DNA from 3 places in the Streptomyces sp. NPDC005794 genome. Region 1 is predicted to be linked to each of the others. Evidence: riboswitches for the same ligand, from Rfam matches in the RefSeq annotation. Region 1 holds a riboswitch; each other region holds the start of a gene.

Region 1 (6,654 bases):
CACCGCCCCCGGGTAGTGCGCGAAGTTGAGACCGTTACCCGCCCCGATCTCGATGACACGGCCGGAGAGACCGGCGAGCAGCTCGTCGCGATGGCCCGCCACACCCCCCTTGACGTCGGCGACCACGCTCATCCGGGCGTAGAAGCGGGCGAATACCGGGTGGTGCACGGCGTCCCGGGGGACAGGTGTGCTGCGCCGTCGCATGATCGGGCCTCCTCGGAGGGCACGTGGATACGGCTCCCCTTGAATTCTCCCCCGTACGGACCTGCTCAGCCCCTCATCAGGCAGGACGATTCCCGCCCAGCTCAGGTGCCAGCCAACTCGCCGCCCGCGCCCGGAAGTCTGCCGGTTCCAGGGCCCCCGCCCCGGCCGGCACCGCGCCGAGCAGGGGGGCGCCCGCCGCGACCGGCAGGTCGTCGATGTTGCACCGCGACGCCAGATCAGGTTCGCCGGGCATGCTCCCCACCACCACTCCCGGGCACGCGAGTCCTCGCGTCCGCAGCGCCTCCGTCGTCAGCGCGGTGACGTTGAGGGTCCCCAGGCCCGCGGGCGCCACCACCAGCACGGGCGCCGCGATCAGCCGCGCGGCGTCCGCGAGCGTGGCCCCCTGCTCGTCGTAACGGACGAGCAGCCCGCCGGCGCCCTCGACCAGGACCAGGTCGTGCTCCGTCGCCAGCTTCTGGGCGGCCTCGGCGATCTCGTACGGACGTACGGGCGCGAGACCGGCGCGGCGTGCCGCTGTCTCGGGCGCCAGCGGTTCCGGGAAACGGGCCAGTTCGACCGCTGTCACATGGGCGCCGGCCAGTCGCGCCACCTCGGCGGCGTCCCCCGGTTCACCCGGGGCGAGACCCGTCTGGGCGGGCTTGAGGACCGCGACGCGGAGGTCACGGAAGGCGGCCGCCACCGCCGCGGTCACGATCGTCTTGCCGATCTCGGTGCCCGTACCGGTCACCACGAGGATCGTCATCTCAGCCCTCCCTCGCCGCGGCGCACACGGCCCGGCAGATCCGTGCCACATCGTCGTCACCGGTCACATAGGGCGGCATCGTGTACACGAGATCGCGGAACGGACGCAGCCACACGCCCTCGCGGACCGCGGCCCGGGTGGCGGCCGCCATGTCCACCTCGTGATCGAGCTGCACGACGCCGATCGCGCCCAGCACCCGGACGTCCCGTACGCCCGGCACACCGGCGGCCTCGGTCAGCCCCTGTCGCAGCCCCGTACCGATCCGCTCGACCTCCAGCGCCCAGTCCTGGCCCAGCAGCAGATCGACGGACGCGCAGGCCACCGCCGAGGCGAGCGGATTGCCCATGAACGTCGGCCCGTGCGCCAGTACCGGCACGTCCCCGCTCGAGATGCCCTGCGCCACCTCCGAGGTGCACAGCGTCGCAGCCAGCGTCAGATAGCCGCCGGTCAGCGCCTTGCCGACGCACATGACATCCGGTGACACCCCGGCGTGCCCTGCCGCGAACAACTGCCCGGTACGGCCGAACCCCGTCGCGATCTCGTCGAACACCAGCAGCACGTCGTTGGCGTCGCACGCCTCGCGGAGCACCCGCAGATACGCGGGGGAGTGGAAGCGCATCCCGCCCGCCCCCTGCACCACGGGCTCCACGATCACCGCTGCCAACTCGTCGGCATGGGCGGCTATCAGCTCGCGCAGATGCCTGGCGTAGCCCTCGTCCGGCTCGGCGTCGAAGCCGTCCGGAGGGGCGTCCGCGAAGATCTGCCGAGGGAGGGAACCCGACCACAGCTCGTGCATCCCGCCCTCGGGGTCGCACACCGACATCGGCTGCCAGGTGTCCCCGTGGTAGCCGCCGCGCCAGGTCAGCAGCCGGTGCTTGGCCGGCCGCCCCGCCGAACGCCAGTACTGCAGGCACATCTTCACCGCGACCTCGACGGAGACCGACCCCGAATCCGCGAGAAAGACGTGCTGCAGCGGACCGGGAGTGATCTCCACCAGCCGGGTCGCCAGCCGGACGGCGGGCTCGTGCGTGAGCCCGCCGAACATCACGTGGCTCATCCGGTCCAGCTGGCCGCGAGCGGCCTCGTTGAGCACCGGATGGTTGTAGCCGTGGACCGCCGACCACCAGGAGGACATTCCGTCCACCAACTCGCGCTGACCCTGAGCGGGTTCGGCGAGCCGGAGACGCACCCCCGACGCGGACTCGACGACCAGCGGCTCCTGCCGGCCCGGCATCGGGCCGTAGGGGTGCCAGACGTGGGCCCGGTCCAGGGCGCGGAGTTCTGCGGGGCGGAGCGGATCAGGCATTGGGCGCGAGATCCGTCCCGGCGCCGCGACGGCGTACCGCCACCAGATCCGTACGCGCTGTCAGCGCGCCGGCCGGCTCCGGCGCGGCCTCGGCGGTGTCGCCGCACGGAGCGCAGCCGCCCTCGTGCGAGCCGCAGCCGCCGGCCGCCGGCGCACGGTGCTCGGGGAGCGTCGTCGTGGCGGCTCCCTCCACCTCGAAACCCGCGTCGGCGATCATGTCGAGGTCGGTCTGTCCGGACTGGCCCTCACTGGTCAGATAGTCACCCAGGAAGATGGAGTTGACGAGGTTCAGGGCGAGCGGCTGCATCGAACGCAGATGGACCTCACGGCCGCCCGCGAGCCGGACCTCGACATCCGGGCACACGAACCTGACCATCGCCAGGATGCGCAGGCACCGCTGCGGCGTGAGGTGCCAGTCCTTCGCGAGCGGGGTCCCCTCCATGGGAATCAGGAAGTTCACCGGCACCGAGTCCGGATCCAGCTCGCGCAGCGAGAAGACCACGTCCACCAGGTCGGCGTCGGTCTCGCCCATGCCCGCGATCAGACCGGAGCACGCCGAGAGCCCGGCGGCCTGGGCCTGCTGCACGGTGTCCACCCGGTCTGCGTACGTGTGCGTGGTCGTGATGTCCCCGTACGTCCCCTCCGAGGTGTTGAGGTTGTGGTTGTACGCGTCGGCGCCCGCCGACCTCAGACGGTCGGCCTGGCCCTCCGAGAGCAGACCGAGGCAGGCACACACCTCGACGTCCTCGTGCTGCTCCTTGATGGCCTCGATCGTCTGCGACACCCGGTCGACGTCGCGGTCGGTCGGTCCCCGGCCGCTGGCCACCAGACACACCCGCTTGGCACCGCCGGCCACCCCCGCGGCGGCGGCCTTCTTCGCCTCGTCCGGTTTCAGCCAGGTGTACTTGAGGATCTCCGCCTTGGAGCCGAGCCGCTGCGAGCAGTACGAGCAGTCCTCGGGGCAGAGACCCGACTTCAGGTTCACCAGATAGTTGAGCTTGACGCGCCGGCCGAACCACTGGCGGCGCACCTTTCCGGCCGCGGCCACCACATCGAGCAGTTCGTCGTCGGAGGTCGCCAGCACGGCGAGCGCTTCGTCACGGGTCGGCAGTTCGCGCCGCAGCCCCTTTTCCACCAGCGTGTTCAGCAGGTCCATGGCCTTGATCCTGACGTACGGCACCGTCATCGGCCAAGGAGGAACCGGACAGCAGAGTCGGTCGATGCTGTGTGTATTGCCACACCCTGGCCTGTTGCGCGCCCGGTTAGGGTCTGTGAGCTGCCTACAAAAAGGGACCCGCCCATGTCCTACGCCCCGTTCGACTGGATCGACGACGAGGCCCGGCGCCGTACCGACGCCGGACTCGTCCGGACGCTGCGCTCCCGGCCCGCCGCGACGGAACTGCTGGACCTCGCGAGCAACGACTACCTGGGGCTGAGCCGCAACCCGGAGGTCACCGCAGCCGCGGCCGAGGCGGCACGGACATGGGGCGCGGGGGCCACCGGCTCGCGGCTCGTCACCGGATCCACCGCACTGCACGCGGAACTCGAACGCGAACTCGCCGCTTTCTGTGGTTTCGAAGCCGCCCTGGTGTTCTCCTCCGGCTACGCGGCCAACCTCGCCGCACTCACGGCGCTCACCGGACACGACTCGCTGATCGTGTCCGACGCCGGCAACCACGCCTCGATCGTCGACGGCTGCAGGCTCTCCCGGGCCGCCGTCACCGTCGCGCCGCACGCGGATCCCGAGGCCGTGTGCAAGGTGCTCCACACGCACGACGGACGGGCGCTTGCCGTGACCGACTCCGTCTTCTCGGTGGACGGCGACGCCGCCCCGCTGGCCGCACTCGCCGACGTCTGCCGCGACGCGGGCGCAGCCCTCCTCGTGGACGACGCCCATGGGCTGGGCGTCCTGGGCACGGGCGGACGCGGCGCGCTCGAGGCCGCAGGACTCGCGGGCGGCGAAGGCGTCGTCGCCACCCTCACCCTCTCCAAGTCGCTCGGCAGTCAGGGCGGAGCGGTGCTTGGCCCCGCCCGGGTCATCAGCCACCTGGTCAACACGGCCCGTACGTTCATCTTCGACACCGGTCTCGCCCCGGCCGCCGTCGGTGCGGCCCTGGGGGCCCTGCGTCTGCTGCGCCGCGAACCCGGACGCGCGGCGAGGGCCGGGGCCGTCGCCGTGGAACTGCACGGCCGGCTGACGGCGGCCGGACTGACCGCGGTACGGCCGGACGCCGCCGTCGTGTCGGTCCGCGCGCCCTCGGCGGAGTCGGCGGTGCGCTGGGCCGCCGACTGCCGTGCGGCGGGTCTCGCCGTGGGGTGCTTCCGGCCGCCGTCGGTGCCGGACGGGATCTCCAGGCTGCGACTGACCGCCCGGGCGGACCTGACGCAGGAGCAGATCTCCACAGCTGTGCGTACGGTCCTCGCGACGGCGCCCCTGCCGGTCAGCTGACCTGCTCACTGCGCCAGGGCTTCCTCACCAACGCCCTCAACCCCAAGGCGCCCGTGCTCTTCCTCAGCCTGCTGCCCCAGTTCGTCCCCGACGGCAGGCCGCCTCTGCCCAGGACGCTGCTGCTGGCGTCGCTGGTCGTCCTGCTCGCCCTCGTCTGGTTCCCGGCCGTGGCCCTGCTGGTGGACCGCCTGGGCCGGTGGCTGCGCCGGCCGCGTACCGCCCGTGCGATCGAGGGCGGCAGCGGCACGGCGCTCACCGCGCTGGGACTCCTCCTGGTGACCGGGCCCCTCCTGCACTGAGATCAGGCGACGAAGGCTGTCAGCGGACCCTCCCGTACCAGACGCTGCCGGACCAGATCTTCTCCAGCCGGACCACGGCGCCGGTCTTCGGTGAGTGCCAGACCTTCCCACTGCCGGCGTAGATGCCGACGTGGTACACACTGCGGCCCGCGTGGAAAAAGACCAGGTCGCCGCGTTGCCGCTGCGACCTGGAGATATGGCGGGTCGTGTTGTACTGCTGCTGAGCCGTGCGGGGGAGTTTCTTGCCGGCCTTCTTGAACGCGTAGAGCGTGAGCCCGGAGCAGTCGAACCGATGGGGGCCGGTGGCGCCCCAGCTGTAGGGAGCGCCCTTCTTCGAGGCTGCGATCTTGAGGGCCTTCGTCGAATGGACGGCGGCCTCGGCGTCGTTCACGAACCCCGGGGCCAGCATGGTGGTTCCTACGGCGAATGTCAGAACCGAGGCCGTGCCGGCCCGGGCGAACAGTGAGCGGACATGAACCTGCGCAGTCATGCGCAACCCTTCGTCAGCCGCCTGTGAAGGATGACCTGTCGGGTTCGGGCTGGCGAAGTTGCCCGGCCGCGCGAAGCGGCTTCACCCCGAGGGCCGCCCGGATATCCGGTCGGCCCGTTGTGCTCGGGTCCTCCACTCCTGCCGATCCATTCCTGTCGACCAGGCATCCGGGCAGCGGCAGGACTCGGCGTCCGCCCGGACCGCCCCGCCGTGGTGGCGGGGGCTTGTCGTCCCAGGGATCTTTACTCACGACCTGCCGGATTTCCTCGCTGACGTAGGCATATGTGAGAGTCGTCACGACTGATCCGATCGGGTGGACGCGGCCGGCTCCGAGCCGTGACGGCTGCACCGGACCAGCCGTGTACCAGGGGCGGAACGATGCATTCCGTTCAGTGTCCGCGCTCGGTGCGCAAGTTGGGCTGTCCCTCGACAGGGGGAGCTTCTACGCCGAACGAGCGAGGAAAACTCATCGGCCTGTCGGGCGTGTCGTGAAGGGGCGTCGAAAACCGCACCGGCAGCCCGAGTCGGGCAGTGGACGCGCTCAACTCGACGGTGCGGGAGGCACGGCGACCCGCCCGGCGCGACGCTCTCCGTCCAGCAGTCGAAGTGCCCTGGCCAGGGTGTCCGCGTGGATCTGCGACTCACCCCGCTCGTGCATCAACACGAGCGCGTCGCGGAGTGCGACGGCCCGGGACGCGAGAGCCTGGGCCGCCCGGAGTGCCCCGTACGTGTCGCTGCCGCGTGCGGGGTTGATGCGGCCGAGCTGGTCGAGTGCCTCCAGGTAGCGGTCGATGAACTCGGCCTCGGCGCGGGTCAGCGCGGGAAGTGGCGGGAACTGGGGCGAGAGCATGGGGCGTTCACCTCGCGGGATGCGGTGGCTGGGACGGCGTGCGGTTCTCCACGACATGGTCCACCAGCCCGAACGCCAGGGCGGCCGGGGCGTCGAGGATGGTGTCCCGTTCGATGTCGGCGCTGATCTCCCGCGTGGAGCGCCCCGTGTGACGGGCCAGCATGGCCGTGAGCAGCTCGCGCTCGCGCTCCAACTCACGGGCCTGGATCTCGAGATCGGAGGGCTGCCCCTGCACCGGCTCGTCCAGAGCGGGTTGCTGAATGACTACCCGGGCGCCCGGCAGGGCATGTCGG
Region 2 (8,336 bases), on a different contig from region 1:
GGGGGGGTTTTGGGGGGGGGGGGGGGGCCCCGCCCCCCCCCCCCCCTCTCCCCACCCTCAGGTGGTGTGTCTCAGATGGAGACGCCGTGCGACCGCAGGTAGGCGATCGGGTCGACGTCCGAGCCGTAGCTCGGGCCGGTCCGGACCTCGAAGTGGAGGTGCGGGCCGGTGGAGTTGCCGGTGGAGCCCGAGAGGCCGAGCTGCTGGCCGCCGGTGACGGTCTGGCCGGCCGAGACCTCGAGCGAGGACAGGTGGGCGTACTGGGAGTACATGCCGTCGCTGTGCTGGATGACGACCTCGTTGCCGTACGAGCCGCCCCATCCGGCGGAGACCACGGTGCCCGGGCCGATGGACCGGACGCTGGTTCCGGAGGCCGCCTGGAAGTCGGAGCCCGTGTGGTAGCCGCTGGACCAGCTGGCGCCGGAGGCGCGGTACTGGGTGGTGACGTTGGGACTCTCGACGGGGGCGGCCCAGCCGGAGCTGTCGCTCTCCGACGCACCGGAGTCGGCGGTCTTCGCGGCCGTCTCCTCGGTGGCGGCGGCCGGCTTCTCGGCCGGAGCGGCGGCCTTGGGCGTCGACGGGGCGGCGGCCTCGGAGGGCGCGGACTCGGTGGACTTCTCGGCGGAGCCGGACGTCTTGGCGCCGAGAGTCAGCTTCATGCCCGGGAGGATCAGGCTCGGGTTCTCGCCGACGACATCGCGGTTGTCCTGGTACAGCTTCTGCCAGCCGCCCTTGACCTTCTTGTCGGCCGCGATCTTCGCCAGGTAGTCCCCGGAGACCACGGAGTAGGTCTTCGGGGAGCTCTTCGCCGCCGAGGCCGGGGCGCTCTGGGCGGCCGGAGCGGACTGCTCGGCGGCATGGGCGCCGGTGGCGCCGATCAGCGGGAGGGCGAGAACGGCGCCGCCGGTCCCTGCGGCAAGGACGCCTCGGGCGATCGGGCCGGACTTCACACGACGGTGCTTGCCTTTTGCGGGCATGGGAATTCCTCTCCGGCGCCTGCGAGGTGAGCTGTCGGGTTCGGACTGGAGATGCCCGGCCGCGCGGTGCGCGGCTTAACCCCGAGCCGTACCGGATCCCTCCGGCCGGCGGCCTACCTGGTTCCCCCGCTCCTGCCACACGTGAGTCGGTGCGGATTCCGGGCGGCGGCAGGATGAGGCGTTCCGTCCGGATTGACCGTGACCGTAAGCGAGCCGGGACGCGGCGAACAAGCCGTGTATTGCGAACCGGAATCCACGCTTCATTTCCGGCACGGAATTCCCGTCACACTCCGTGGATTACGGATCTTGGCTTTCCGCGCGGCGTCCGGAATACCCCTCGGGATCTTCACCACACACCGTCACGGATATGATTCCGCTCACCTGCGCCAGCCCATCTCCCGCACAAGCAGGGCATGTTCCGCTAAATACACCAATACGGACATGGCATGGACGGCGCCTCACCGGACGGGCCGATGCCACAGCACCACGGACGGTTGCCCGATGCGGCCATGTCGTATCGTCGCGGGCGTGCCCCGTCGGCGAGCGGCGCCGACGCCCGACACTCCAGGAGCCCTTGTGACGCAGCTGCCAGAGGTCCCGCCGGCCGGCCCCGACCCGACGGATGTGAACCTGACAGGTGTCCGCAACTTCCGTGACGTCGGCGGGCTCCCGACCACGGACGGCCGCACCGTCCGCTACGGGCGCCTCTACCGCAGCGGCCATCTCGCCCACGCCGACGAGGCCGACACCGCCTTCCTCGCCGGGCTCGGCCTGCACACGGTCTTCGACTTCCGCAACGCCGCCGACCACAAGCTCGACGGTCACGACGTGGAGCTGCCCGGCGTCCGGAATGTCAGCATTCCCCTCTCCGATCCCGCCGACGGCGCGGAGTTCTGGCGGCTGGTGCGCGACGGGAACATCCAGCAGCTCCGCTCGATCCTGGCCGACGGCAAGGGAACGGAGCGTATGGTCGCCTCGTACCGCTCGATCATCAGGGACCGCACCGCCGAGCACAGCCGCGTCCTGCACGCGCTGGCCGAGGACAGCGTGCCGGCCCTGATGCACTGTGCGGCGGGCAAGGACCGGGCGGGGCTGTCGATCGCGGTCTCGCTGCTCGCGGTCGGCGTCGAGAGGGAGGCCATCGAGGCCGACTACCTCAAGTCGAACGACGCGCACCGGCGCTACAGGGTGCGGCGCAGCGACACCTCGTCGGCAGGAATGTCCGACGAGGTGATGGAGCTGCTCAATCCGCTTTTCGGTGCGCACGCCGAATACCTCGACGCGGCGTTCGCCACGATCGAGGAGATATGGGGCAGCACGGACCGCTACCTCCTCGAAGGGCTGAAGATCAGCCACGAGACCCGCGCGAAACTGCGTGAGCGCCTCGTCGAGGGCGCGTGACGCCTGGGCTCAGCCCTTACCGGCCACGGTGAAGAGGAGGAAGAGGAAGGCCGCGATGACGTGTCCGGCCACCAGGTAGGCGAAGAGCCGGATCACGACACCGCGAGGCATCCGCCGCTCCTGGGCGTCCGCACTCTTCGGCCTGCGCGGGGTGAGCGGGTCGTAGTACTCCGAATCGGACATGACAGTCCTCTCTTCCGGCCGCACGGCCGGGGTGACGAAGGGACGCCCGGTAGGGACGCCGCGTGGGGGCGTGCGGGCTCAGAGCCGGTGGACCCCGTTGCCCAGGCACAGCTCGGCGGCCGGGCTCTGCAACAGCGTGTGGACGAAGAGCAGGCGCGCCCCGCCGGTGTCGAGTGCCGCGATCCGGTGCGGGGTCAGCGAGTCGAAGTGCGCGCTGTCCCCCGGATCGAGGTCGTGCACGGTCTCCCCGAGCACGACGCGCAGCCGGCCGTCGAGGACGTACAGCCACTCCTCCCCAGGGTGGACGCGTACGAGATCGCCCTCGGTCCCGTACGGGACGCGGACGCGCAGCGCCTGCATGGCACGGCCCGATCCGCCCGCCTGCCGGTAGAGCCAGCCACCGGCCCCGGCGCCTCCCGGCGTGCCGTCGAGCGGGCCTCCGCGGACGATCGCGTCACGTTCGGGCGGCATCTCGCCCAGGAGCTCGGATACGGTCGTACCGTAGACACGGGCAAGGCCGAGCAGCATCGGCAGCGAAGGCTGCCGCCGGCCCGTCTCGAGACGGGAGAGGTGAGCCGGGGAGAGCCCGGCCCGGCCGGCCGCGGCCTCCAGGGTGAGGCCACGATTACGGCGCAGGTCGCGCAGGCGTGGCGCGATCCCGGGGATCTCGTCGACCACCCCACCGTCAGGAGGATTCATACCTCCATTGGGCCAAAACCTTTCCTCCGAGGCAAATAATTTGCCTCAGAGGCAAAGTCGCGGTTCTCAGCGGTTGGCGACGGCCTGCTTCACCAGTGTTCTGCCGAAGTCCCACATCAGCCCGCCCCCACTGTGCGCGTCGTCCATGACGGCGGTGAAGGCGGTCACGAAGCGGTCGACCTCCGGTTCTCCGATGACCAGCGGCGGAATCAGCTTGATCACCTCCATGTGGTCACCGGAGACCTGGGTGAGGATCCGGTGCTTCTGCAGCAGCGGCACCACCACCATCTGCGCGAAGAGACCCTTGCGGGCCGCCTGCAGCATCGTCCAGCGGCTGCGCAGCTTGAGGGACGACGGGCGGCCGAACTCGATCCCGATCATCAGCCCGCGCCCGCGCACCTCGTGCAGCAGCTCGTAGCGGCCGACGAGCGCGGCGAGCCGTTCCCGCAGCAGATCACCGGTGCGACGGGCGTTCGCGACGGTCTCCTCCTGCTCCATCACGGCGAGGACGGCGAGGCCGGCCGCCATGGCCTGGGCGTTGGATCCGAAGCTGGCGGAATGGACGAGGACCCGGTCCATGGACGAGTAGACACGCTTGAAGATCCAGTCCTTGCCGAGCGTCGCGCCGACCGGGACGTACCCGCCCGAGAGCGCCTTGGCGACGCAGAGCAGATCGGGTTCGACGCCCTCCTCGTGCTGGTACGCGTAGAAGTCGCCGGTCCGTCCGAGCCCGGTCTGCACCTCGTCGGCGATGAGCACGGCCTTGTGCCGGTGCAGCAGCTCCTGTGCCTCCCGCAGGAAGCCGGGTGGTGAGGCGTGGACGCCCTTGCCCTGGATCGGCTCCACGACCAGCCCGGCCACATCACCGCGCTTCAGTTCGCGCCGCAGCGCGTCGAGGTCGCCGAGTGTGATGGCCGTGTCGGGCAGGAGGGGCGCGAAGCCCTCCCGGAAGCCCTTCTCGCCGTTGACGGAGAGCGAGCCGGTCGTCAGCCCGTGGAAGGCGTGGTCGCAGTAGAGGATCCGCGGCTTGCCGGTCGCGTACCGGGCGAACTTCAGGGCGGTCTCGACCGCCTCCGTGCCGCTGTTGCCGAAGAACACCCGGTCCAGGTGCGGGCTGTGCGCCAGCAGCTTCTCGGCCAGCAGCCCGGGCAGCGGCTGGCAGTCGAAGCGGGTGAGGTCCGCGAGCGAGGCGTCCAGGACGTCGTGGAGCGCCCGGCGTACGACGGGGTGGTGCCTGCCGAGCCCCATCACGCCGAAGCCGGCGAGCATGTCGAGGTAGTCGTTGCCCTCCGCGTCCCAGAAGTGCGCGCCCTCCGCCCGCTCGTAGACCTTGTCGAAACCGAGGGTGTGGAGCATCCGCGGCAGCTGGTGGTTGAGGTGCCGGGTGTGCAGCTCGTAGCGTTCGGCACCTCGTTCCGCGAGGAGCCGCGCCAGATCGAAGCCCGGCTGTTCGTCCTTCATGCCCCGTTCTCCTTCGGCGTGGTCCGCTTTCCCGCGTCAGCGCGGCGCTCCAGCGCCGCGCTGACGCGTCCGGCGATCTCCACCGGCGTGAGCCCGATCTCTGCGAGTACCTCACCGCGCCCGGCGTGCGCGAGAAACCTCTCGGGGATTCCGAACGTCCGCAGCGGTACGTCGACGCCGGCGTCCCGCAGCGCCTGTCCGACGGCCCAGCCGACTCCGCCCGCTCTGCTGTTGTCCTCGACGACCGCCACCAGCCCGTGCCGCGCGGCGAGCGCGGGCAGCTGCTCGTCGACCGGTTTGACCCACCGCGGGTCGACGACGGTGCAGCGGATTCCGGCTCCGGCGAGCAGGTCCGCGGCCCGCAGACAGAGCGGAGCGAGTACTCCTACGGCCACCAGCAGGACATCGGGGTCCGGTGCCCGGTGCAGGACGTCCATCCCGCCGACCGTCCCGATGGCAGGGACCGGCTCCCCCACCGACTCCTTGGGGAACCGGATCACCGTCGGCGCGTCGTCGACGTCGAGGGCCTCGCGCAGTTCCTCGCGCAGCCGGTCGGCGTCGCGCGGAGCGGCGATCCGGAGTCCCGGGACGACCTGGAGCACGGACATGTCCCACACGCCGTTGTGCGAGGGGCCGTCCACTCCGGTGACACCGGCCCGGTCCAGGACGAACGTCACCCCGCACCTGTGCAGGGCGACGTCCATCAGCACCTGGTCGAAGGCCCGGACGAGGAAGGTCCTGATCTCCTCGGCGAGTTCACCGAGTTCCGGTGGGCTCAGTGCCTTGAGATCCGGCGGCCCCTTGATGGATTCCAGCAGCGTCACGCCCGGGCCCCTCTCCCTGGTCCTGTTCTCGGCTCGCGGTCACGGCCGGAACCCCGGCGGGGTTCCGGCCTCCTCCTGCCCTCCGGACCCGCGCTCACGGCATCAGCGGTTCCCTCCGATGGTCTCCCGGGCCGCTCGCAGGGATTCCTTCAGGGATCCCATGGTGGCGAGCACCGCGGTGGGCTCGTACCCGCAGTGCGCCATGCAGTTGGCGCAGCGCGGGTCCTTGCCGCGGCCGTACTTGTCCCAGTCGGTGTCCTCGATGAGCTCCCGGTAGGTGGGGACGTACCCGTCGCTCATCAGGTAACAGGGCCGCTGCCAGCCGAAGAGCGAGTAGTTGGGGATCGCCCAGGCCGTGCAGGAGAAGTCGGCCTTGCCCTCCAGGAAGTCCAGGAAGAGCGGGGAGTGGTTGAGCCTCCAGCGGCTCCGGTTGCCGCCCGCGAAGGCCTTCTTGAACAGCTCGCGGGTCTGCTCGACACCCAGGAAGTGCTCCTGGTCGGGGGCCTTCTCGTAGGCGTAGGCGGGCGAGATCATCATCTCGTCGACCTTCATCTCGTCATTGAGGAAGTTGAGTACCTCGATGACCGTCTGCGGGGTGTCGGTGTTGAAGAAGGTCGAGTTGGTCGTCACGCGGAAACCACGTCGCTTGGCCTCCTTCATCGCCTCCACCGCTTCGTCGAAGACGCCTTCCTTGGCGACCGACTCGTCGTGCCGCTCCCGCAGCCCGTCGATGTGCACGGCGAAGGCGAAGTAGGGCGACGGGGTGAATTTGTCGAGCTTCTTGCGCATCAGCATGGCGTTGGTGCAGAGGAAGACGTACTTCCTCTTCGCCACCAGCTGGCGCACGATCTCGTCGATCTGCGGGTGCATCAGCGGCTCGCCGCCGGCGATGGAGACCATCGGGGCACCTGATTCCAGCACCGCCCCGACCGCCTGCGCGACCGGCATGCGCTGCTTGAGCACTCCGGCCGGGTGCTGGATCTTCCCGCAGCCCTCGCACGCCAGGTTGCAGGCGAACAAGGGCTCCAGCTCGACGATCAGCGGGAACTTCTCCCGCCTGCGGAGCTTCTGTTCGAAGAGATACGTCGCAACCTTGATGGACTGACGGAGCGGCATGGCCATCTGGGCTCACCTCCTGGGGAGCAGCAAAGAACGGTGCCATTCATGAAAAGCCGGAAGGACGGCACGGAGGACGCGGAATGCCGATATTCCACCGCGGACCGTGCCGATACGGACGAGCTCATGCTCTGGAGCATCCACGACCACCCGTACGGCGGCAACGGGGCGTGGCCCCGTCCGTACGGCGGTGCGGAGGGTGGCGGCGGACTCCATGTCCACCGCGATGGCACCGGTGGCCCGGAGCCCGGCCCGCTCCGGCCCCCGTACGACGTGTCCGGAGCCGTTCAGCGGACCGGTGTGGACCGTACGCCCCGGTACCGCCCTGACCAGTGCGTCGACCAGCAGGCCGGTGCCGGTGCAGGCCGTGGTGCCGCCGGCGTCCCGGGTCTCCTCGGCCACCACGAGATCACCCGGGTGCATGCCGGGTTCCAGCCCGGCGCAGAAGCCGGAGGCGATCACCGCGGTGCCGCCGGCCCCCTGCTGTCCCAGCGCGACCCGGACGGCGTTCTCCGCCGCCCGGGGGCCCATCCCCGACCTGATGATGCTCACCGGGCCGGGGCCCGGGACGCCGCCGCCACTCCGTCCGGTGCGGAGGGCGAAGCGCTCGATGCCGAGCGCGCAGGCGATGAGCAGCGGCGTGGTGGGACCGGGCGGCTCCTGTGCACCACCCATCGGCTCAGGCTCCCTTGCCGGTTCCGGCAGCGGTGGCGAAGGGGTCGCCGTACACGTACCGGCCGAGTGCGGTGAGGGGGAAGACCTGCCGGTACAGGTGGTAGTTGATGGAGAAGTCCCACGGGAAACCGGTCCCGGTGAAATGCGGCTCGTCCCAGGAGCCGTCGGCCTGCTGGGTCTCCGCCAGCCAGCCGACACCGCGCTCCACCGATCTGGTGTCCCGCTCGCCGGCGGCCAGGAGCGCGAGGAGCGCCCAGGCCGTCTGGGAGGCGGTCGAGCTGCCGTGGCCGATCCACTTCTCCTCACGGTAGGAGCGCAGGTCCTCGCCCCAGCCGCCGTCGTCGTTCTGGACGGACTTCAGCCAGTCGACGGCCCGCCGCACCGAGGGGTGGGCCGGGGGCAGCCCGGCCGCGATCAGCGCGGGCACCACGGAGCCCGTCCCGTAGATGTAGTTGACGCCCCACCGGCCGAACCAGGCGCCGCTCGGCTCCTGTTCGGCGAGCAGCCACTCGACGCCCCGGCGGGTGCGGGGGTGACGCGCCCAGCCTTCGATAGCCAGCATCTCCACCACATGTCCGGTGACATCGGCCGACGGCGGGTCGATGACCTCGCCGAAGTCGCAGAACGGCAGCCGGTTGGGGAACGGGCTGGTGTTGTCCGCGTCGAAGGCTCCCCAGGCACCGTTGCGCGACTGCATACCGAGGTTCCAGCGCACGCCGCGGTCGATGGCCGCCTCGACCCTCGCGGGGTCGGGGTGGCGGACACGGCGCAGCGCCAGGACGACTTCGGCGGTATCGTCGATATCCGGGTAGTTGTTGTTGTGGAACTCGAACGCCCAGCCACCCGGGGCCAGTTCGGGTTTGCGTACGGACCAGTCGCCGGGCCGCACGATCTCCTCGCCGAGCATCCAGTCGGCCGCTCTCACCAGCGCCGGATGGTCGGGGCTCACCCCCGCGTCGGCGAGGGCGATGGTGGCGAGACAGGTGTCCCAGACCGGGGA
Region 3 (15,063 bases), on a different contig from region 1:
TGGCGGGGGGCTTCGGGGACTCCGTGGGATGACCCGGGCGGCCGGCGCGTGTGCGGGAGTTGTGTCCGGGCGTGTCCCCCGTGGGGGCAGGGGAGTTGGACACAGCGCTCTCCCGTCCCCGCTGTTCCTCTCCTTCACGGAGGTGCCACCCCGTGCGCCAGTTGTCCGTCCGCGTCCGCTGGGCAGCCGTCACCGCGCTGACGATCGCCGCGTCCACAGGCTGTGTGAGCGTCGGTGACGACGACGCCGGGAAGCCGGCCCCTTCCCGTTCCGCCGACCCGAAGGGTGCGTCGGCCCGGCCGGACGGCGGCACGGTGTCCGGCACCGGCCGGACCGGCTCCGGCGGTGGCCGTGCCGAGGCGCAGTCCGACCGCGGCGCCTCACGCAAGCCGGACGCCAAGGCCTCGGGCGGTGCCCCGTCGGCCGGCCCCGAGAAGGCCCGCCCGGCGCCCGGTGGGCCGGCCACCCCGGAACCGACCCAGGGCGGCCCCCTGCCGACCCCGGAGCCCAGTTCCCCGGGGCCGGGTGAACCGCCGCCCCCGCCGGTCACCCCTGAGGAGCCGCCTCCCTCGCCCGAGCCGGAGCCCTCGCCGCCGCCGGAGCAGCCCACGGCCTCGCCGGCCGCGCAGTACCGCACGGACGCGATGGGGCAGCCGGAGCGGGTCGAGGTGTGGCCCACTCCGCGGGTATCACCGCAGGTCGCGCCGGTGTGAGCCGGGCCGGTTTGCGCGAATGGGGGGAGGGTGCGTATGGTAGTAGATCGTTTGATCCTATGCCCGGCGCCGACACAGAAGAGCGCCGTGTGGCGCGTACTCTCCCTTGCCGTGGCTGGACCGCATTGAGGCGGTCGAAATTGCGAAAACACGGAGTTACGGGCGCGTGCCGAGACTCCGGAAGGTTTCGCATTTCGCATGTCAATTTCCAGCTCTGACAACACCGTCATGTCCGAGAACGTCGTCGAGAACATCGAGGTCGTCGAAGCAGCCGAGGCCGTAGTGGCCCAGGCCCCCGAGGCCGCCGACGAGACCCCCGTCGCGGAGACCCCCGTCGCGGACATCTCCGCTTCGGAGATCCCCGCCGACGACGCCTCCGACGAGGACGCCGAGCCGAGCGTTACGTTCGCCTCGCTCGGACTGCCCGAGGGCATCGTCCGCAAGCTCGCGCAGAACGGCGTGACGGCTCCCTTCCCGATCCAGGCCGCGACCATCCCGGACGCCCTGGCCGGCAAGGACATCCTGGGCCGTGGCCGTACCGGCTCCGGCAAGACACTCTCCTTCGGTCTGCCGACCCTGGCCACGCTGGCCGGCGGTCACACCGAGAAGAAGAAGCCCCGCGCGATCATCCTCACGCCGACCCGTGAGCTCGCGATGCAGGTCGCGGACGCTCTGCAGCCCTACGGCGACGTGCTCGGCCTGAAGATGAAGGTCGTCTGCGGCGGTACGTCGATGGGCAACCAGATCTACGCGCTGGAGCGCGGTGTCGACGTCCTCGTCGCCACCCCGGGCCGGCTGCGCGACATCATCAACCGTGGCGCCTGCTCCCTGGAGAACGTCCAGGTCGCGGTCCTCGACGAGGCCGACCAGATGTCGGACCTGGGCTTCCTGCCCGAGGTCACCGAGCTGCTCGACCAGATCCCCGGTGGCGGCCAGCGCATGCTCTTCTCCGCCACGATGGAGAACGAGATCGGCACGCTCGTCAAGCGTTACCTGAGCAACCCGGTCACCCACGAGGTCGACAGCGCCCAGGGCAACGTCTCGACCATGTCGCACCACGTCCTCGTCGTGAAGCCGAAGGACAAGGCGCCGGTCACGGCCGCGATCGCCGCCCGCAAGGGCCGCACGATCATCTTCGTCCGCACCCAGCTGGGCGCCGACCGCATCGCCGAGCAGCTCATCGAGTCCGGCGTGAAGGCCGACGCACTGCACGGCGGCATGACGCAGGGCGCTCGTACCCGCGTCCTCGAGGACTTCAAGAAGGGCTACGTCAACGCCCTGGTCGCCACCGACGTCGCCGCCCGCGGCATCCACGTCGACGGCATCGACCTGGTCCTCAACGTGGACCCGGCCGGCGACCACAAGGACTACCTGCACCGCTCGGGCCGTACCGCCCGTGCCGGCAAGTCCGGTGTCGTCGTCTCGCTGGCGCTTCCGCACCAGCGTCGTCAGATCTTCCGCCTCATGGAGGACGCGGGCGTCGACGCCTCGCGTCACCTCGTGCAGGGCGCGGGCGTCTTCGAGCCCGAGGTGGCCGAGATCACCGGCGCCCGTTCGCTCACCGAGGTCCAGGCCGACTCCGCGAACAACGCGGCCAAGCAGGCCGAGCGCGAGGCCGCCGATCTCACCAAGCAGCTGGAGCGCATCCAGCGCCGTGCCGTGGAGCTGCGCGAGGAGGCCGACCGTCTGGTCGCCCGTGCCGCCCGCGAGCGGGGCGACGACCCGGAGGCAGCGGTGGCCGAGGTCGCCGCCGAGGCCGAGGCCGCTCTGGTGGCCGCCGCGTCCGTGCCGGAGCAGCCGGCCGCGCGTGACGACCGCCGTGACGACCGGGGCAGCTACGGCCGCCGTGACGACCGTGGTGGCGACCGCCGCGACGACCGTGGTGGCGACCGTGGTGGATACCGAGGCGGCAGCGACCGTGTCGGCGAGCGCAGTGGCCGTCCCTCCGGTGGGACCGGCTACCGCGGCAGCAACGACCGTCCGTCGTTCCGCGGCAGCAGCGACCGTCCGTCCGGTGGCTTCCGCTCCGGTGGCGGTGACCGTCGGGACGACCGTGGTGGCCGTTCCTTCGAGCGTCGTGACAACGACCGCCCGGCGTTCAACCGTGACCGTCGTGACGAGCGTCCGTCCGGTGGCTTCCGCTCCGGTGGTGGCGACCGTCGGGACGACCGTGGTGGCCGTTCCTTCGAGCGTCGTGACAACGACCGCCCGGCGTTCAACCGTGACAACGACCGCCCCGCGTTCAACCGTGACCGTCGTGACGAGCGTCCGTCCGGTGGCTTCCGCTCCGGTGGCAGCGACCGTCCGTTCAACCGTGACCGTCGTGACGACCGTCCCTCGGGCGGCTTCCGCTCCGGTGGCAGCGACCGTCCGACCGGCCGCCGCGACGACCACCGCGGTGGCACCGGCACGGGTACCGGCACCGGCACCTTCGGCCGCCGCGACGACAAGCCGCGCTGGAAGCGCAACGGCTGAGTCCGGCTGACTCACTGATCGGTCCCCGGGGCCCGTACAGCACTTCGGTGCTGTACGGGCCCCGGGGCGTTTCCGCAGAGCTCCCGAGGGCATCGCTGGGGGCATGACAAACGACGAAGCGGTGGCCGCCGAGCCACCACCGGACGTTCTGCACAGCCCTCCGGCCGCGCTCTCCGACGAGGAACGGCTCGCCGAACTCGGCTACACCCAGGTGCTCGCCCGCCGGATGTCCGCCTTCTCCAACTACGCCGTCTCGTTCACGATCATCTCGGTGCTCTCCGGCTGCCTGACGATGTACCTGTTCGGCATGAACACCGGCGGGCCCGCCGTCATCACCTGGGGATGGGTCGGCGTCGGACTGATGACGCTGTTCGTCGGCCTGGCGATGGCCGAGATCTGTTCGGCGTACCCGACGTCCGCGGGCCTGTACTTCTGGGCCCACCGTCTCGCCCCGCCGCGATCCGCCGCCGCGTGGGCCTGGTTCGCGGGCTGGTTCAACGTGCTCGGCCAGGTCGCCGTCACCGCCGGTATCGACTTCGGGGCGGCGTCCTTCCTCGGGGCGTACCTGAACCTCCAGTTCGGCTTCGAGGTCACACCCGGCCGCACGATCCTGCTCTTCGCGGCGATCCTGATCCTGCACGGGCTGCTGAACACCTTCGGCGTCGGCATCGTCGCCGTGCTCAACAACGTCAGCGTCTGGTGGCACGTCGTCGGTGTCGCCGTCATCGTCGGCGCGCTCACCTTCGTACCGGACTCGCACCAGTCGGCGTCGTACGTCTTCACCGAGTTCGTCAACAACACCGGCTGGGGCAGCGGCTTCTACGTCGTGATGATCGGCCTGCTGATGGCGCAGTACACCTTCACCGGCTACGACGCCTCCGCCCACATGACGGAGGAGACCCACGACGCGGCCGTGGCGGGACCGCGCGGCATCGTGCAGTCCATCTGGACGTCCTGGATCGCCGGCTTCGTGCTCCTGCTGGGCTTCACCTTCGCCATCCAGTCGTACGACGGCGCCCTGAACTCCCCGACCGGCGCCCCGCCCGCGCAGATCCTCCTGGACGCGCTGGGGGCCACCACGGGCAAGCTCCTGCTGCTCGTCGTGATCGGCGCACAGCTGTTCTGCGGGATGGCCTCGGTGACCGCCAACAGCCGCATGATCTACGCCTTCTCGCGCGACGGGGCGCTGCCCTTCTCCCGCGTCTGGCACACGGTCAGCCCCCGTACCCGCACGCCCGTCGCGGCGGTCTGGCTGGCCGCGCTCGGAGCCCTGGCCCTCGGCCTCCCGTACCTCATCAACGTCACCGCGTACACCGCCGTGACGTCCATCGCGGTCATCGGCCTCTACATCGCCTACGTCATCCCCACCCTGCTCAGGCTGTTGCGGGGCGACGACTTCGTCCGGGGCCCCTGGCACCTCGGCCGGTGGTCCCGGCCCATCGGCGTCGTCGCGGTGTCCTGGGTCGGGGTGATCACGGTGCTCTTCATGCTGCCCCAGGTGTCCCCGGTCACGTGGGAGAGCTTCAACTACGCCCCGCTGGCCGTCCTGGTGGTCCTCGGCTTCGCCGCCGTCTGGTGGGTGGTGTCCGCGCGCCACTGGTTCCTCAAGCCGCCCGCACCGGATCACAAACGCACGATCACGGACGAAAGCACGGACTGAAGCGGCCCGCCCCGGGTACGACAGGGCCCGGCACCCGATACCCGATCGGCTGCCGGGCCCGGGGAAGCTATGCTCGGGGGTGATCCATCCCGGGCCGTTAGCTCAATTGGTCAGAGCAGCGGACTTTTAATCCGTTGGTTGTGGGTTCGAGTCCCACACGGCCTACCGATCGCGTCACCCTCGGAACCCCCGCTGACCTGGTCAGACGGGGGTTCTGTCGTTCCCGGAGCCTGGGCCCCGGGGGCTACCCTCGCCGGGTGAGCTTCAACACCTGTGCGAGGAAGGTCCGCGACGCGGCGCTTCCGCACCGTCTCCGCGTGACGCAGCTCCGGTCCTGCGTGCAGTTGTACCGGCCGATCGGCTTTCGGGCGACGCTGAGTCTCCTCGAAGCCAAGGCGGGGCCCTACGGCAGGGACGAGGGCGCCTTGCTCCGTGCGTTGGGTGTGCTGGAGGCCAGCAGGGACGCGTGGCACGTGGAGCTGCGGGCGTTCGACGGGACGCGAAGGCTCGCCAAGGGGCAGGGGGCACGTCAGCCGCGTCAGGCCGAGCGGAATCCGTATCGCGAGATGTGGTGGTCGGGTGCGCCACGGGAGGGCGCCCTGCACGCTCTGTGGTTCCTGCGCGACCGACGGGGGATCCCGATGGTCGCCGGCGATCAGGTTGCCGCGGACCTGCTCCGTTGTGTCGGCGCCTGCCTGGAATCCGGTGGGCCGTTGGCGCCGGAAGAGCGCCTTGTGCTGGCGGAGTGCGTCCGCAGGCTCGGGGAGCGACGGGACTCGGCCCGGGAGGACGACTGCACGGGCCGTCTCCGCACCCACGACCTGCTCCGGGCCGCCCGTCACGTGGAGGTCGCGGCGGCTGGATGAGGGGTGTGCGCGAGCGGCTGTGCGCGGTCTCAGCGTGCGGACTTCGCGATGGCCGCAGGGTGACGAAGCCGGTCAGGTTCCGGTGCACCTGCTCGGATCGGTGGAGCGCGTCACCGATGAGCCATTCGCTCCCCTCGGGCCACTCGTGAGTCCGGCCCCGTGCGTGGTCGGGGAGGCCGACGGCTTCGGCGGAGCGGGTGCTCCAGGGGGCTTCGCCCGTCAGCGGGCGCGGCTCAGGGCCGAGGCCAGTGGCGGCCGCCGATGCGTTCGATGTCGGAATTGAAGCGCCGCAGGTAGGCGGCGAAGGCGGAGATGTCCTCCTCGGGCCAGCCGGCCATGACGCGCTCCAGGGAGCTGACCATGCCCTCGCGTTCCGCGTCGAGGGTCTTCGCGCCCTCCTCGGTGATGCGGAACTTGCGGGCCATCCCGCCGTCCGGGTCGGGGATCCGCTCCACGAAGCCGGCGCGCATGACCGCGGCGGTCTGCCGGTTGAGCGTGGAGACGTCGAGTTCGAAGGCCTCGCTGAGCTCGCCGACGGACATCGGCCCCTGGACACGGATGCGGCTGAGCAGGACGTACGCGCTGCGTTCCAGGAGGCCGTCCTTGCGGCGTCCCTTTCTCTGGTTCAGCAGGCCGTGACGGCTGAGCAGCATCTGCTCGTACTCGACCTCCTGCGTTGCCCTGTTCATGCGCGGGCACCTCCTGCTTCCTGCCGGGCGAGGCCGGTGTGTCGTCGTGCCGTCGGGCGGGCCGTCGTGCGTGCTGATGTCATCGTATGTTCACGAGTGAGTGTATGGACCACATCGTGTGCACAGTGCAATAGGGGTCGGGATGTCAGGTCTTCCGCCGGCAGATGGCGGACACGGCGACGAGGCGGGCTCCACCGCCCCGGGCACGGTCGCGGCCGAAGCCTGACCGCTGCCACCGGGGGCTTCAGATATTTCTGCTGCACGGGCATTGACCGTGGGAGTGGGCCGACTTACGTTCTTCGCGTTGCCCTTCGTATGTCATATATCAGACGCGATATGAGAGCTGGGGCCCCGCAATTCCCCCACGACTTCACGCTGCGGCGGCCCGTTGGCCGACGCCGCGCAGGTGAGCACGCAGAGAAGAGAGCCGACCATGATCAAGCCCCGCAACAGCCGTCTAGCCGCCGCGATATCCCTGGTCTCCGCCCTGGCCCTCACCGCCACCGCCTGCGGTGACGACGGCAGCGGCGTCACCGGTGCGAAGGGTGCCGAGGGCTCGGGCACCGGGAAGATCGTGTTCTGGGACGAGAACGGCGGCGTCCGTACGGCGATCTGGAAGGAGATCATCGCCGACTTCGAGAAGGCGAACCCGGACATCGACGTGCAGTACGTGGGCATCGCCTCCACCGAGGCGCAGTCCAAGTACGACACCGCCATCCAGGGCGGCGGGCTGCCGGACGTCGGTGGTGTGGGTGCCGCGATGGTCGCCGGGATCACCGCGCAGGACGCGCTGGATCCGTTGGACGACCGGATCGAGGGGAGTTCCCTCAAGGGCAAGCTCAACGAGGCGATGATCGAGAACGTACGGAGCGCGGCCGGCCGGGACGCGACGTACACGGTGCCGATCTCCGCCACCAACGGTGTCCTCTACTACCGCACCGACCTGTTCGAGAAGGCCGGGCTGGGCGAGCCGGACACGTGGGACGAGTTCTACAAGGCCGCCGCGAAGTTGACGGACAAGCAGAAGAACCAGTTCGGCTACACGATCCGCGGCGGCCCGGGCTCCATCGCCCAGGCGCTGGACTCGATGTACGGGCAGTCGGGCATCGACTCCTTCTGGGACGCCTCCGAGACGAAGACCACGGTCAACGACCCGAAGAACGTCGCGGCGCTGGAGAAGTACGTCGGTCTGTACAAGAAGGCCACCCCGGAGGCCGACCTCAACAACGACTTCACGAAGATGGTCGCCCAGTTCGACTCCGGCAGCATCGCGATGCTCAACCACAACCTCGGCTCCTACCAGGACCACGTGAGCTCGCTCGGCGTCGACAAGTTCCGTGGTATCCCGCAGCCCGAACTGGCCGACGGCACCCGGGTGATGGTCTCCAACCCGGTCTCCGGCCTCGGTCTGCTCAAGTCGTCCGAGAACAAGGCGGCGGCCTGGAAGTTCATCGAGTTCGCCGCGTCCCACGCCTCGAACTCCAAGTTCAGCGAGTCCGCGGGCCTGATTCCGGCCAACAAGGAAGCCGCCGAGGACCCCTGGCTCGACAAGGCCGAGACCACCAAGCTCGGTGCCGAGGCGCTGTTCTCCGGCGACACCAAGATCGTGCAGCTGCCCTACTACCTGCCGGACTGGAACACCCTGTCCAAGGCCGACAGCGAATCGGGCTTCCAGAAGGTGCTGCTCGGCAAGACGAGCGCCAAGGACTTCCTGGACACGCTCGCCGAGAACCTCGACGAGGCCCAGGCGGAGTGGAAGGAACAGCAGGGCTGAGCCACCGCTCGGTCAGGTACGCCTGTCCACCGTCACGTCCCGTGGGCAGGGCCGGTCCAGGCCCTCTTCTCAGTCCAGGCCCTCTTCCCTCAGCTCGTACATCAGGAGGAACGTCCGATAGGTCTCCGCGGACACGTCCAGGCAGATGTCCGGCCGGTCGGTCCACGTCGACGTGTTGTCGAGGGCCTTCCGGCAGGCCGCCTCGGTCTCGGCCTCGGACGGGATGTTCGAGATGTACGCGGCGATCAGCAGGACCACTGCGAGGACGACCACACCGATTCGGATGCGCATGGTCGATCAACGACCGTGCGGCCGGGCCGGTCACTGAAGGCCGGTCACCGAGGTCCGTTCACCAGGGGCCGGTCACTCGGGGGCCGGGCAGGGGACACCCGGTCATTCGGGTTCGTCCGTGACCGGCGGCAGATCGGGCTCGATGAACAGGTTCGCGTACTGCGGCGTGGGCCGGGGCGCCGTGGTGCCCGGGTCGGCGGTCGCGGTCGCGGACGCGCCGTCGGAGTGCCGCTGGGTCGTGCGGGCAGGCATGTCGGTCATCTCAGGTGTCCTGTACGTAGGTGTGCGGTGAGAGCCCTGTGACCGAGTCGCTGCGGTTCATCCCGGACTGGTCCCGACCGGTAGGGCTACGAGGTGCCGCTACCGGTGCCGCGCCGCTCCGGGGGCGTCCGGAATCATCATGCGGTGCATGCAGACTGTAACCCTCCCAGCACGGCTTTCCACCGGTATTGCGAGCCAGGCGTGACGGTCAGTGCGGCGGTGCGGGCTCGATGTTCTGGTTTGCGTGGAAGAGGTTGTGCGGGTCGTAGGCCCGCTTGGCCTCCGCGAGCCGGTCGTAATGACCGCGGTAGGTCGCCCGGACGCGGTCCTGGGACTCGCCGGTACCGAGGAAGTTCACGTAGCCGCCGCCCATGGAGTGCGGGTGCAGCGCGTCCCAGTAACCGACGGCCCACTCCCGCAGTGCCGCCGCGTGGGCCGGTTCGGGGTCGATGCCGGCGATGACACCGGACCAGAGCGCGTCGCGGTAGGCCCAGGCCGTGTCGTCGGGACCGACACGGCCCGCGGCCCCGTCGACCGGGTACAGGTGCATGGTCGACAGGCCGCTGGGGAGCTTCTCCGCGAAGGAGGCGTGCACGTCGATGGCGTCGTCCGTGATCCGGTCGAAGAAGTCGCCGCGCCAGTACCACTGCAGACCGGTCGGCAGCAGGGTGTCGAACATGGACTGCAGGGCGGGGTAGGGCATCGGCGCGGTGAAGTGGAAGGCGGGCGTCCCCGGCTCGTTCACCACGGCGAGGGTCTCGCCCAGGGCTTCGGGGTCCGCCGTCGAGGACCAGACGACACCGCACATCTTCCGCCCGTGGATCTCCTCGGGGAAGGGCGGACCGGGCGGGACGGTCAGCGAGGCGAAGAAGCCGTACAGGTCGTCCGGCGCCTGCGGCAGGAAGTCGCGGTACCAGCGCATGACGTCGTGGAGGAGTTCCAGGGGCCACACGGTGATGGCGACCCCCACCGTGTCCACGGGGTGCAGCTCGAAGTCGAACGACGTGACGATGCCGAAGTTTCCGCCGCCGCCGCGCAGCGCCCAGAACAGGTCCGGGTGCTCGCTCGGGTTCGTGGCGACGAAGCTGCCGTCGGCCAGGACCACGTCCGCGGAGACCAGATTGTCCACCGAGAGGCCGTACTTGCGGGTGAGGTAGCCGTGACCGCCGCCGAGGGTGAGACCGCCGATGCCGGTCGTGGACATGATCCCCGCCGGGGTGGCGAGGCCGAACGCGTGGGTGGCGTGGTCGAAATCGCCCAGCGTCGCCCCGCCGTCGGCCTGAGCGGTCTGGGTGGCCGGGTCGACCCGCACGCCGCGCATGGGCGAGAGGTCGATCGTGACGGCGTCGTCGCTGAGGCCGAGTCCGGGGCCGCTGTGCCCGCCGCCCCGGACGGCCACGTCCAGGCCGTGTTCGCGGACGAAGTCGACGGCCGCCATGACGTCCGCCGAGTCGCGGCACTCGACCACGGCCGCCGGCCTCTTGTCGATCATGGCGTTGTAGACCGTGCGGGCCCGGCCGTACCCCGGGTCGTCCGGGCCGATGACCGGGCCGCGCAGAGCGGTTCTCATCGTTTCGAGCAGGGCGCCGTCCATGACCATCTCCTGACGCGCGTGCGCCCGGCCTCCCCTGGCCACCCCCCCCCGCATCGGGTGAGGCTGCTGGGCAGCCGACACCGGCACCCGAAGGATGCCGGGCAGACGGGACCGAACACCGAAAGGCTTGTCCCTCCAGCGTCCCGCTGCTCCGGATACGGCGCAATCGCGGAGCGCCGTCCCTGCGGTGGGCTGAGGCGTTCTCCTGAGCCGGCTGCCGCGCCCCTTGGCCCTCCGCACCGGCGATACGCAGGATCGAGGGGTGCGGAAACACCCTTGGGGGCGCCACTGTTCTTGGCAACTACGCGGTGTACAGGCTCTGTTGGCGCATTGCGTCGGGCCGGGAGGTCCCCCGGTGGCGAGGGGTGGTGGGGTGCGGCCGCCCCATGTGGTCGGAGCACCCTCCCGGATGGCGTAGAGTTGCAATCACAACGGCGCGGGGTGGAGCAGCTCGGTAGCTCGCTGGGCTCATAACCCAGAGGTCGCAGGTTCAAATCCTGTCCCCGCTACTAAAAGACAGAGGCCCGGATCCTTTCGAGGATCCGGGCCTCTGTCGTATGCCGTCATCCGGTCTTCTCGCGCCGAGCCGCACGGGACTACGGGGAGGCGAGGGCGGCCGGCTTCGGCGCCGGCGGCGAAGGTGCGGGACATCGCGCGACGGCACTGCGCGTGGCTCTCGGCGACCATGGAGGTCACCCGTTCGTATGTGACCGGCACCGGCGAGATGTACGTCGCCGATCCGCGCTTCGGAAGGAACTACGATCGGCGGGGAGACGGAACAGCCGTCTTCGTACGGGATGCACTGACGATCTACGCGCAGCACCGGCTCTTCGACTGACCCTTTGCGGCCGGGGCTCCGGCGCACTCCTCCCTTTGGCCGATGACGAGTCGCCGCTCGGCGCGGCTCCGGCCAGCCTGGGTGGGGCGCGGTACCGTCCGCAGCCGTGGGTGGACCGGGCAGGAGTGCACAGGTGGGGAAGCGGGACGGACGGCGAGGGAGGGCTGCCGGGAACGCCCGTGCCCGTCAGTTCGTGCGCGTGCTGCCCGCCCTGATGATCTGCGCCGGAGTGATCCTCGATCTCGTGACGCCGTCGGCGGTCACCGCCGTCCCGCTCTTCGCGGCCGCCCCGCTGATCGCCGCCCCGTTCTTCTCGCTGGCCGGCACGGTGCGGGTCGCGGTCATCTCGATCCTCGTCGTGCTCGCCATCCGCGTCTGGGACGGCCTGCTCACCGACGTCGTGCCGGTCACCGACCTGCTGACCCTGGTCACCGTCGCCGTGCTCTCCCTCGTCATCAACCGCGTCGTACGTCGCGGGAACGAGCAACTGGCCTCTGCCAGGGTCATCGCGGAGACGGCGATGCGCGCGGTGCTCCCGACGCCCGAGGACCGGATCGGCGGGCTGCTGGTCGCCGCGCGGTACGAGGCGGCGCAGGCGGACGAGTTCGTCGGCGGCGACCTGTACGCCGTCGCGAACACTCCGTACGGGGTGCGCCTGGTCCTCGGTGACGTACGGGGCAAGGGGCTGGACGCCGTGGCGGCGGTGGCCGTCGTGATCGGGGCGTTCCGGGAGGCCGCGGAACAGGAGCTGTCGCTGGAGGGGGTGGTCCAGCGGCTGGAACGGGCGCTGGCCCGTGAGAACTCGCGGCGGGGCGGGCTCGACTCCATGGAGGGGTTCGTCACCGCTGTCCTCGCGGAGATCCCGGCCGGATCCGACACGATGCGGGTCGTCAACCGCGGTCATCCCGAGCCGCTCGTGCTGCATGCGGACGGGGCGCTGGACGTAGTGTCGCCGACCGTGCCCGCGCTGCCGCTCGGGATGGGGCTGGACGTGTGGCCGGACCGGTCGGACGAGTGGTCGCTGCCGGCCGGTGCGATGTTCCTGGCGTTCACCGACGGGCTTTCCGAGGCGCGGGACGCGAAGGGTGCCTTCTACGATCCGGCGGACCGGCTGCGCGGCCGGCTCTTCCCGGGGCCCGAGGAACTGCTGTCCGCGCTCACCGACGACGTACGGCTGCACACCGGCGGCCGGTCGACGGACGACCTGGCGCTCCTCGCGGTCGGGCGTCCCGCGCGGGGGCAGCAGGAGCGGCGGACGACGGTGAAGATCGTGCGGCGGGACAGTGAATGACCGGTCGCGACCGTCGGTAGTCGAAAGACCCCGCTCCGCATAACATTTGACGCACCGTCAGAAACTGCCGCATGGGTGAGGGGTACTCAAGTCGCCCGTTTGCGCCCGATTGACACCCGAAAGTCCAGGCCGCAGCGGCGAATGAACTGTGGGAACAGCTTGGAATCGGACCCGGGTGTCTATTAACGTTCGATAACGCAGCGCGGTTGTACCTGTCGTCGCAAGAGGCGGCACCGTGCGCAGCGCCGAATTCCGCAAGGGAACCGGGGAACCACCTACATGGGGTGAATCGGACACCTGCGTCTCGTGAGAGACGAAGGGGCCCGTAGGAGACCTTCCTGCTCCGAACCCGTCAGCTAACCCGGTAGGCGAGAAGGAAGGAAAGGAGTGCGCCCACGTGGCGTCCAACCAGCCTGCCCCCGAGGCACCGTCATCCTTCAGGACCGGAAGCCTCGGTGATGAGGACAGGACGTGGGAGGAATGGAACCCCACCGAGGAGTCCATCCGTCCCGTACGCGGCCGGCATCGCGTAGCCAAGCAGCGCGGCCTCGCCCGTAGCTCCACCGTCCTCGGCGTCGGGGTCATCGCGGCCGTCGGAGCGGGTGGCATGGCCACCGCTCAGAGCAAGCCGCCGGTCTCCATCTCTCTTCCCGATTCCATCGCGGACAATCTCCCCGACGCCAAGTCCCTTCCCGGCGTGGGTGCGTTCATGTCCGGCGACTCCGACTCGGACCACGAGACGGTCGCCGCGTCCTCCCCGCTCACCACTGCGGGCATCACCGCCACCGAGGCCGAGCAGGGCACCACCGACGCCGGCGAGGCGCTGCGCGCCCGCATCCTCCAGCAGGCCGAGCAGCAGCAGGCCGGAGCCGACGCCGAGGCGAAGGCCGCGGAGGAGCAGGCGGCGCTCGAGGCGGCCGCGGCCCAGGCCGCGAAGCAGCAGAGCGACGCCGAGGCCGAGGTCGCCGCGAAGAAGAAGGCGGCGGAGGAAGCGGCGAAGAAGAAGGCGGAGGCCGAGCGCCTCGCCAAGCTCGCCGCCAGCTACGCCGTCCCGACCTCCTCGTACTACATCAGCTCGACCTTCGGTCAGGCCGGTTCGATGTGGTCCTCCGGCCACCACACCGGGCTGGACTTCGCGGCCCCGACCGGTACCCCGGTCAAGGCCGTCCACAGCGGCACGGTGAAGTCGGCCGGCTACTCCGGTTCGTACGGCTACCGCACGGTCCTGGAGCTCGACGACGGCACCGAGGTCTGGTACTGCCACCAGTCCTCGATGGGCGTGACCGCCGGCCAGAAGGTCACCACCGGCGAGACCATCGGCCGCGTCGGCGCGACCGGCAATGTGACCGGCGCACACCTGCACCTGGAGATCCACACCGCGGACGGCTCGGGCATCGACCCGATGAGCTGGCTGCGCGGCAAGGGCCTCACGATCTGATCCCCTCGGAACCCCGGCGGCCCTGACGCACGACCCCCCGACGTCAGGGCCGCCGGTCCGACCGGGGCCGGGAACCCGCCGCCTTCCGGCCGCCGTCCCGTGAACCGGAATAGTCGCCTGCGGCGACCGGTTGTTCTTGGGTATGACAACTCTGCGCCCACTCGGTTCTTCGAGCCTTCAGGTCTTCCCCCTCGCTCTCGGCGGCAACGTCTTCGGCTGGACGGCCGACGAGGACCGGACCTTCGCCGTCCTCGACGCGTACGTGGCGGCCGGCGGCAACTTCATCGACACGGCCGACTCCTATTCGGCCTGGGCCCCGGGCAACGAGGGCGGTGAGTCGGAGACCCTCATCGGCAAGTGGCTGAAGGCCCGTGCCCGCCGCGACGATGTCGTCATCGCCACCAAGGTCGGCGCCCACCCCGCGTACAAGGGGCTCTCGCCCACCACCGTCAAGGAGGCGGCCGAGGCGTCGCTGCGCCGTCTCGGCACCGACCACATCGACCTCTACTACACGCACTTCGACGACGAGAACGTCCCGGTCGAGGAGATCATCACCGCCCTCGACCAGTTGGTGAAGGCCGGCACGGTGCGGGAGATCGCCGCCTCCAACATCAGCCCCGAGCGGCTCCAGGCCTCGCTGGACTTCTCCGAGCGCGAGGGCCTGGCCCGCTACGTCGCCCTGCAGCCGCACTACAACCTCGTCTCGCGCGACACCTACGAGGGCGCGCTCCAGGACACGGCGGCCGGTGCCGGTCTCGCAGCGGTCCCCTACTTCGCGCTCGCCTCGGGCTTCCTCACCGGCAAGTACCGGCCGGGGGCGGCCGTCGAGAGCGCACGGGCCGAGGGCGCGGGCAAGCACCTGGAGACCGAGCGCGGCCGCAAGGTGCTCGCCGCGCTCGACAGGATCGCCCAGGAGCACGACGCCGAGATCGCCACGGTCGCCCTCGCCTGGCTGGCCGCCCGGCCGACCGTGACCGCGCCGATCGCCTCCGCGCGTACCGTCGAACAGCTGCCGGCGCTGGTGGCGGTCGGTGACCTGAAGCTGACCGGGCAGCAGGTGGCGGAGCTGACCGAGGCATCCGCCTGACGTCCTAACCCGGCGGTGCGCGGTGCCTGCCGCCGTTCTCCAGGTACGGGTTGTAGCCGCCGTAGTGCCGGTGCGGTGCGGGGAGG

Evidence for each region. Region 1 has a riboswitch for cyclic di-AMP ahead of ACFYQ5_RS03275 (C40 family peptidase). Riboswitches for the same ligand answer to the same signal wherever they lie in the genome.
Region 2: another riboswitch for cyclic di-AMP. It lies ahead of ACFYQ5_RS35775 (peptidoglycan DD-metalloendopeptidase family protein); the one in region 1 lies ahead of ACFYQ5_RS03275 (C40 family peptidase).
Region 3: another riboswitch for cyclic di-AMP. It lies ahead of ACFYQ5_RS29245 (M23 family metallopeptidase); the one in region 1 lies ahead of ACFYQ5_RS03275 (C40 family peptidase).

What each region holds. Positions count from the first base shown of each region.
Region 1 is NZ_JBIAIN010000002.1:138,014-144,667, forward strand. It holds gene ACFYQ5_RS03245 (class I SAM-dependent methyltransferase) at 1-204, opposite strand, end outside; gene bioD (dethiobiotin synthase) at 281-967, opposite strand; gene ACFYQ5_RS03255 (adenosylmethionine--8-amino-7-oxononanoate transaminase) at 969-2,273, opposite strand; gene bioB (biotin synthase BioB) at 2,266-3,429, opposite strand; gene ACFYQ5_RS03265 (8-amino-7-oxononanoate synthase) at 3,574-4,722, shown strand; partial or broken gene ACFYQ5_RS03270 (LysE family translocator) at 4,728-5,021, shown strand; gene ACFYQ5_RS03275 (C40 family peptidase) at 5,041-5,511, opposite strand; cyclic di-AMP (ydaO/yuaA leader) riboswitch at 5,515-5,711, opposite strand; gene ACFYQ5_RS03280 (hypothetical protein) at 6,053-6,361, opposite strand; gene ACFYQ5_RS03285 (ATP-dependent Clp protease proteolytic subunit) at 6,369-6,654, opposite strand, start outside.
Region 2 is NZ_JBIAIN010000042.1:1,183-9,518, reverse strand. It holds gene ACFYQ5_RS35775 (peptidoglycan DD-metalloendopeptidase family protein) at 72-977, opposite strand; cyclic di-AMP (ydaO/yuaA leader) riboswitch at 981-1,139, opposite strand; gene ACFYQ5_RS35770 (tyrosine-protein phosphatase) at 1,554-2,378, shown strand; gene ACFYQ5_RS35765 (DUF6126 family protein) at 2,388-2,561, opposite strand; gene ACFYQ5_RS35760 (helix-turn-helix domain-containing protein) at 2,640-3,260, opposite strand; gene ACFYQ5_RS35755 (aspartate aminotransferase family protein) at 3,327-4,721, opposite strand; partial or broken gene ACFYQ5_RS35750 (transketolase C-terminal domain-containing protein) at 4,718-5,458, opposite strand; gene hpnH (adenosyl-hopene transferase HpnH) at 5,648-6,667, opposite strand; gene ACFYQ5_RS35740 (1-hydroxy-2-methyl-2-butenyl 4-diphosphate reductase) at 6,674-7,336, opposite strand; gene shc (squalene--hopene cyclase) at 7,341-8,336, opposite strand, start outside.
Region 3 is NZ_JBIAIN010000021.1:128,220-143,282, forward strand. It holds gene ACFYQ5_RS29175 (fluoride efflux transporter FluC) at 1-32, shown strand, start outside; gene ACFYQ5_RS29180 (hypothetical protein) at 153-713, shown strand; gene ACFYQ5_RS29185 (DEAD/DEAH box helicase) at 912-3,188, shown strand; gene ACFYQ5_RS29190 (amino acid permease) at 3,292-4,848, shown strand; tRNA gene ACFYQ5_RS29195 (tRNA-Lys) at 4,940-5,013, shown strand; gene ACFYQ5_RS29200 (hypothetical protein) at 5,106-5,714, shown strand; gene ACFYQ5_RS29205 (MarR family winged helix-turn-helix transcriptional regulator) at 5,948-6,403, opposite strand; gene ACFYQ5_RS29210 (ABC transporter substrate-binding protein) at 6,837-8,177, shown strand; gene ACFYQ5_RS29215 (hypothetical protein) at 8,247-8,468, opposite strand; gene ACFYQ5_RS29220 (hypothetical protein) at 8,571-8,729, opposite strand; gene ACFYQ5_RS29225 (FAD-binding oxidoreductase) at 8,938-10,323, opposite strand; tRNA gene ACFYQ5_RS29230 (tRNA-Met) at 10,759-10,832, shown strand; gene ACFYQ5_RS29235 (TipAS antibiotic-recognition domain-containing protein) at 10,964-11,161, shown strand; gene ACFYQ5_RS29240 (PP2C family protein-serine/threonine phosphatase) at 11,295-12,452, shown strand; cyclic di-AMP (ydaO/yuaA leader) riboswitch at 12,686-12,838, shown strand; gene ACFYQ5_RS29245 (M23 family metallopeptidase) at 12,850-13,890, shown strand; gene ACFYQ5_RS29250 (aldo/keto reductase) at 14,033-14,977, shown strand; gene ACFYQ5_RS29255 (PrsW family intramembrane metalloprotease) at 14,982-15,063, opposite strand, start outside.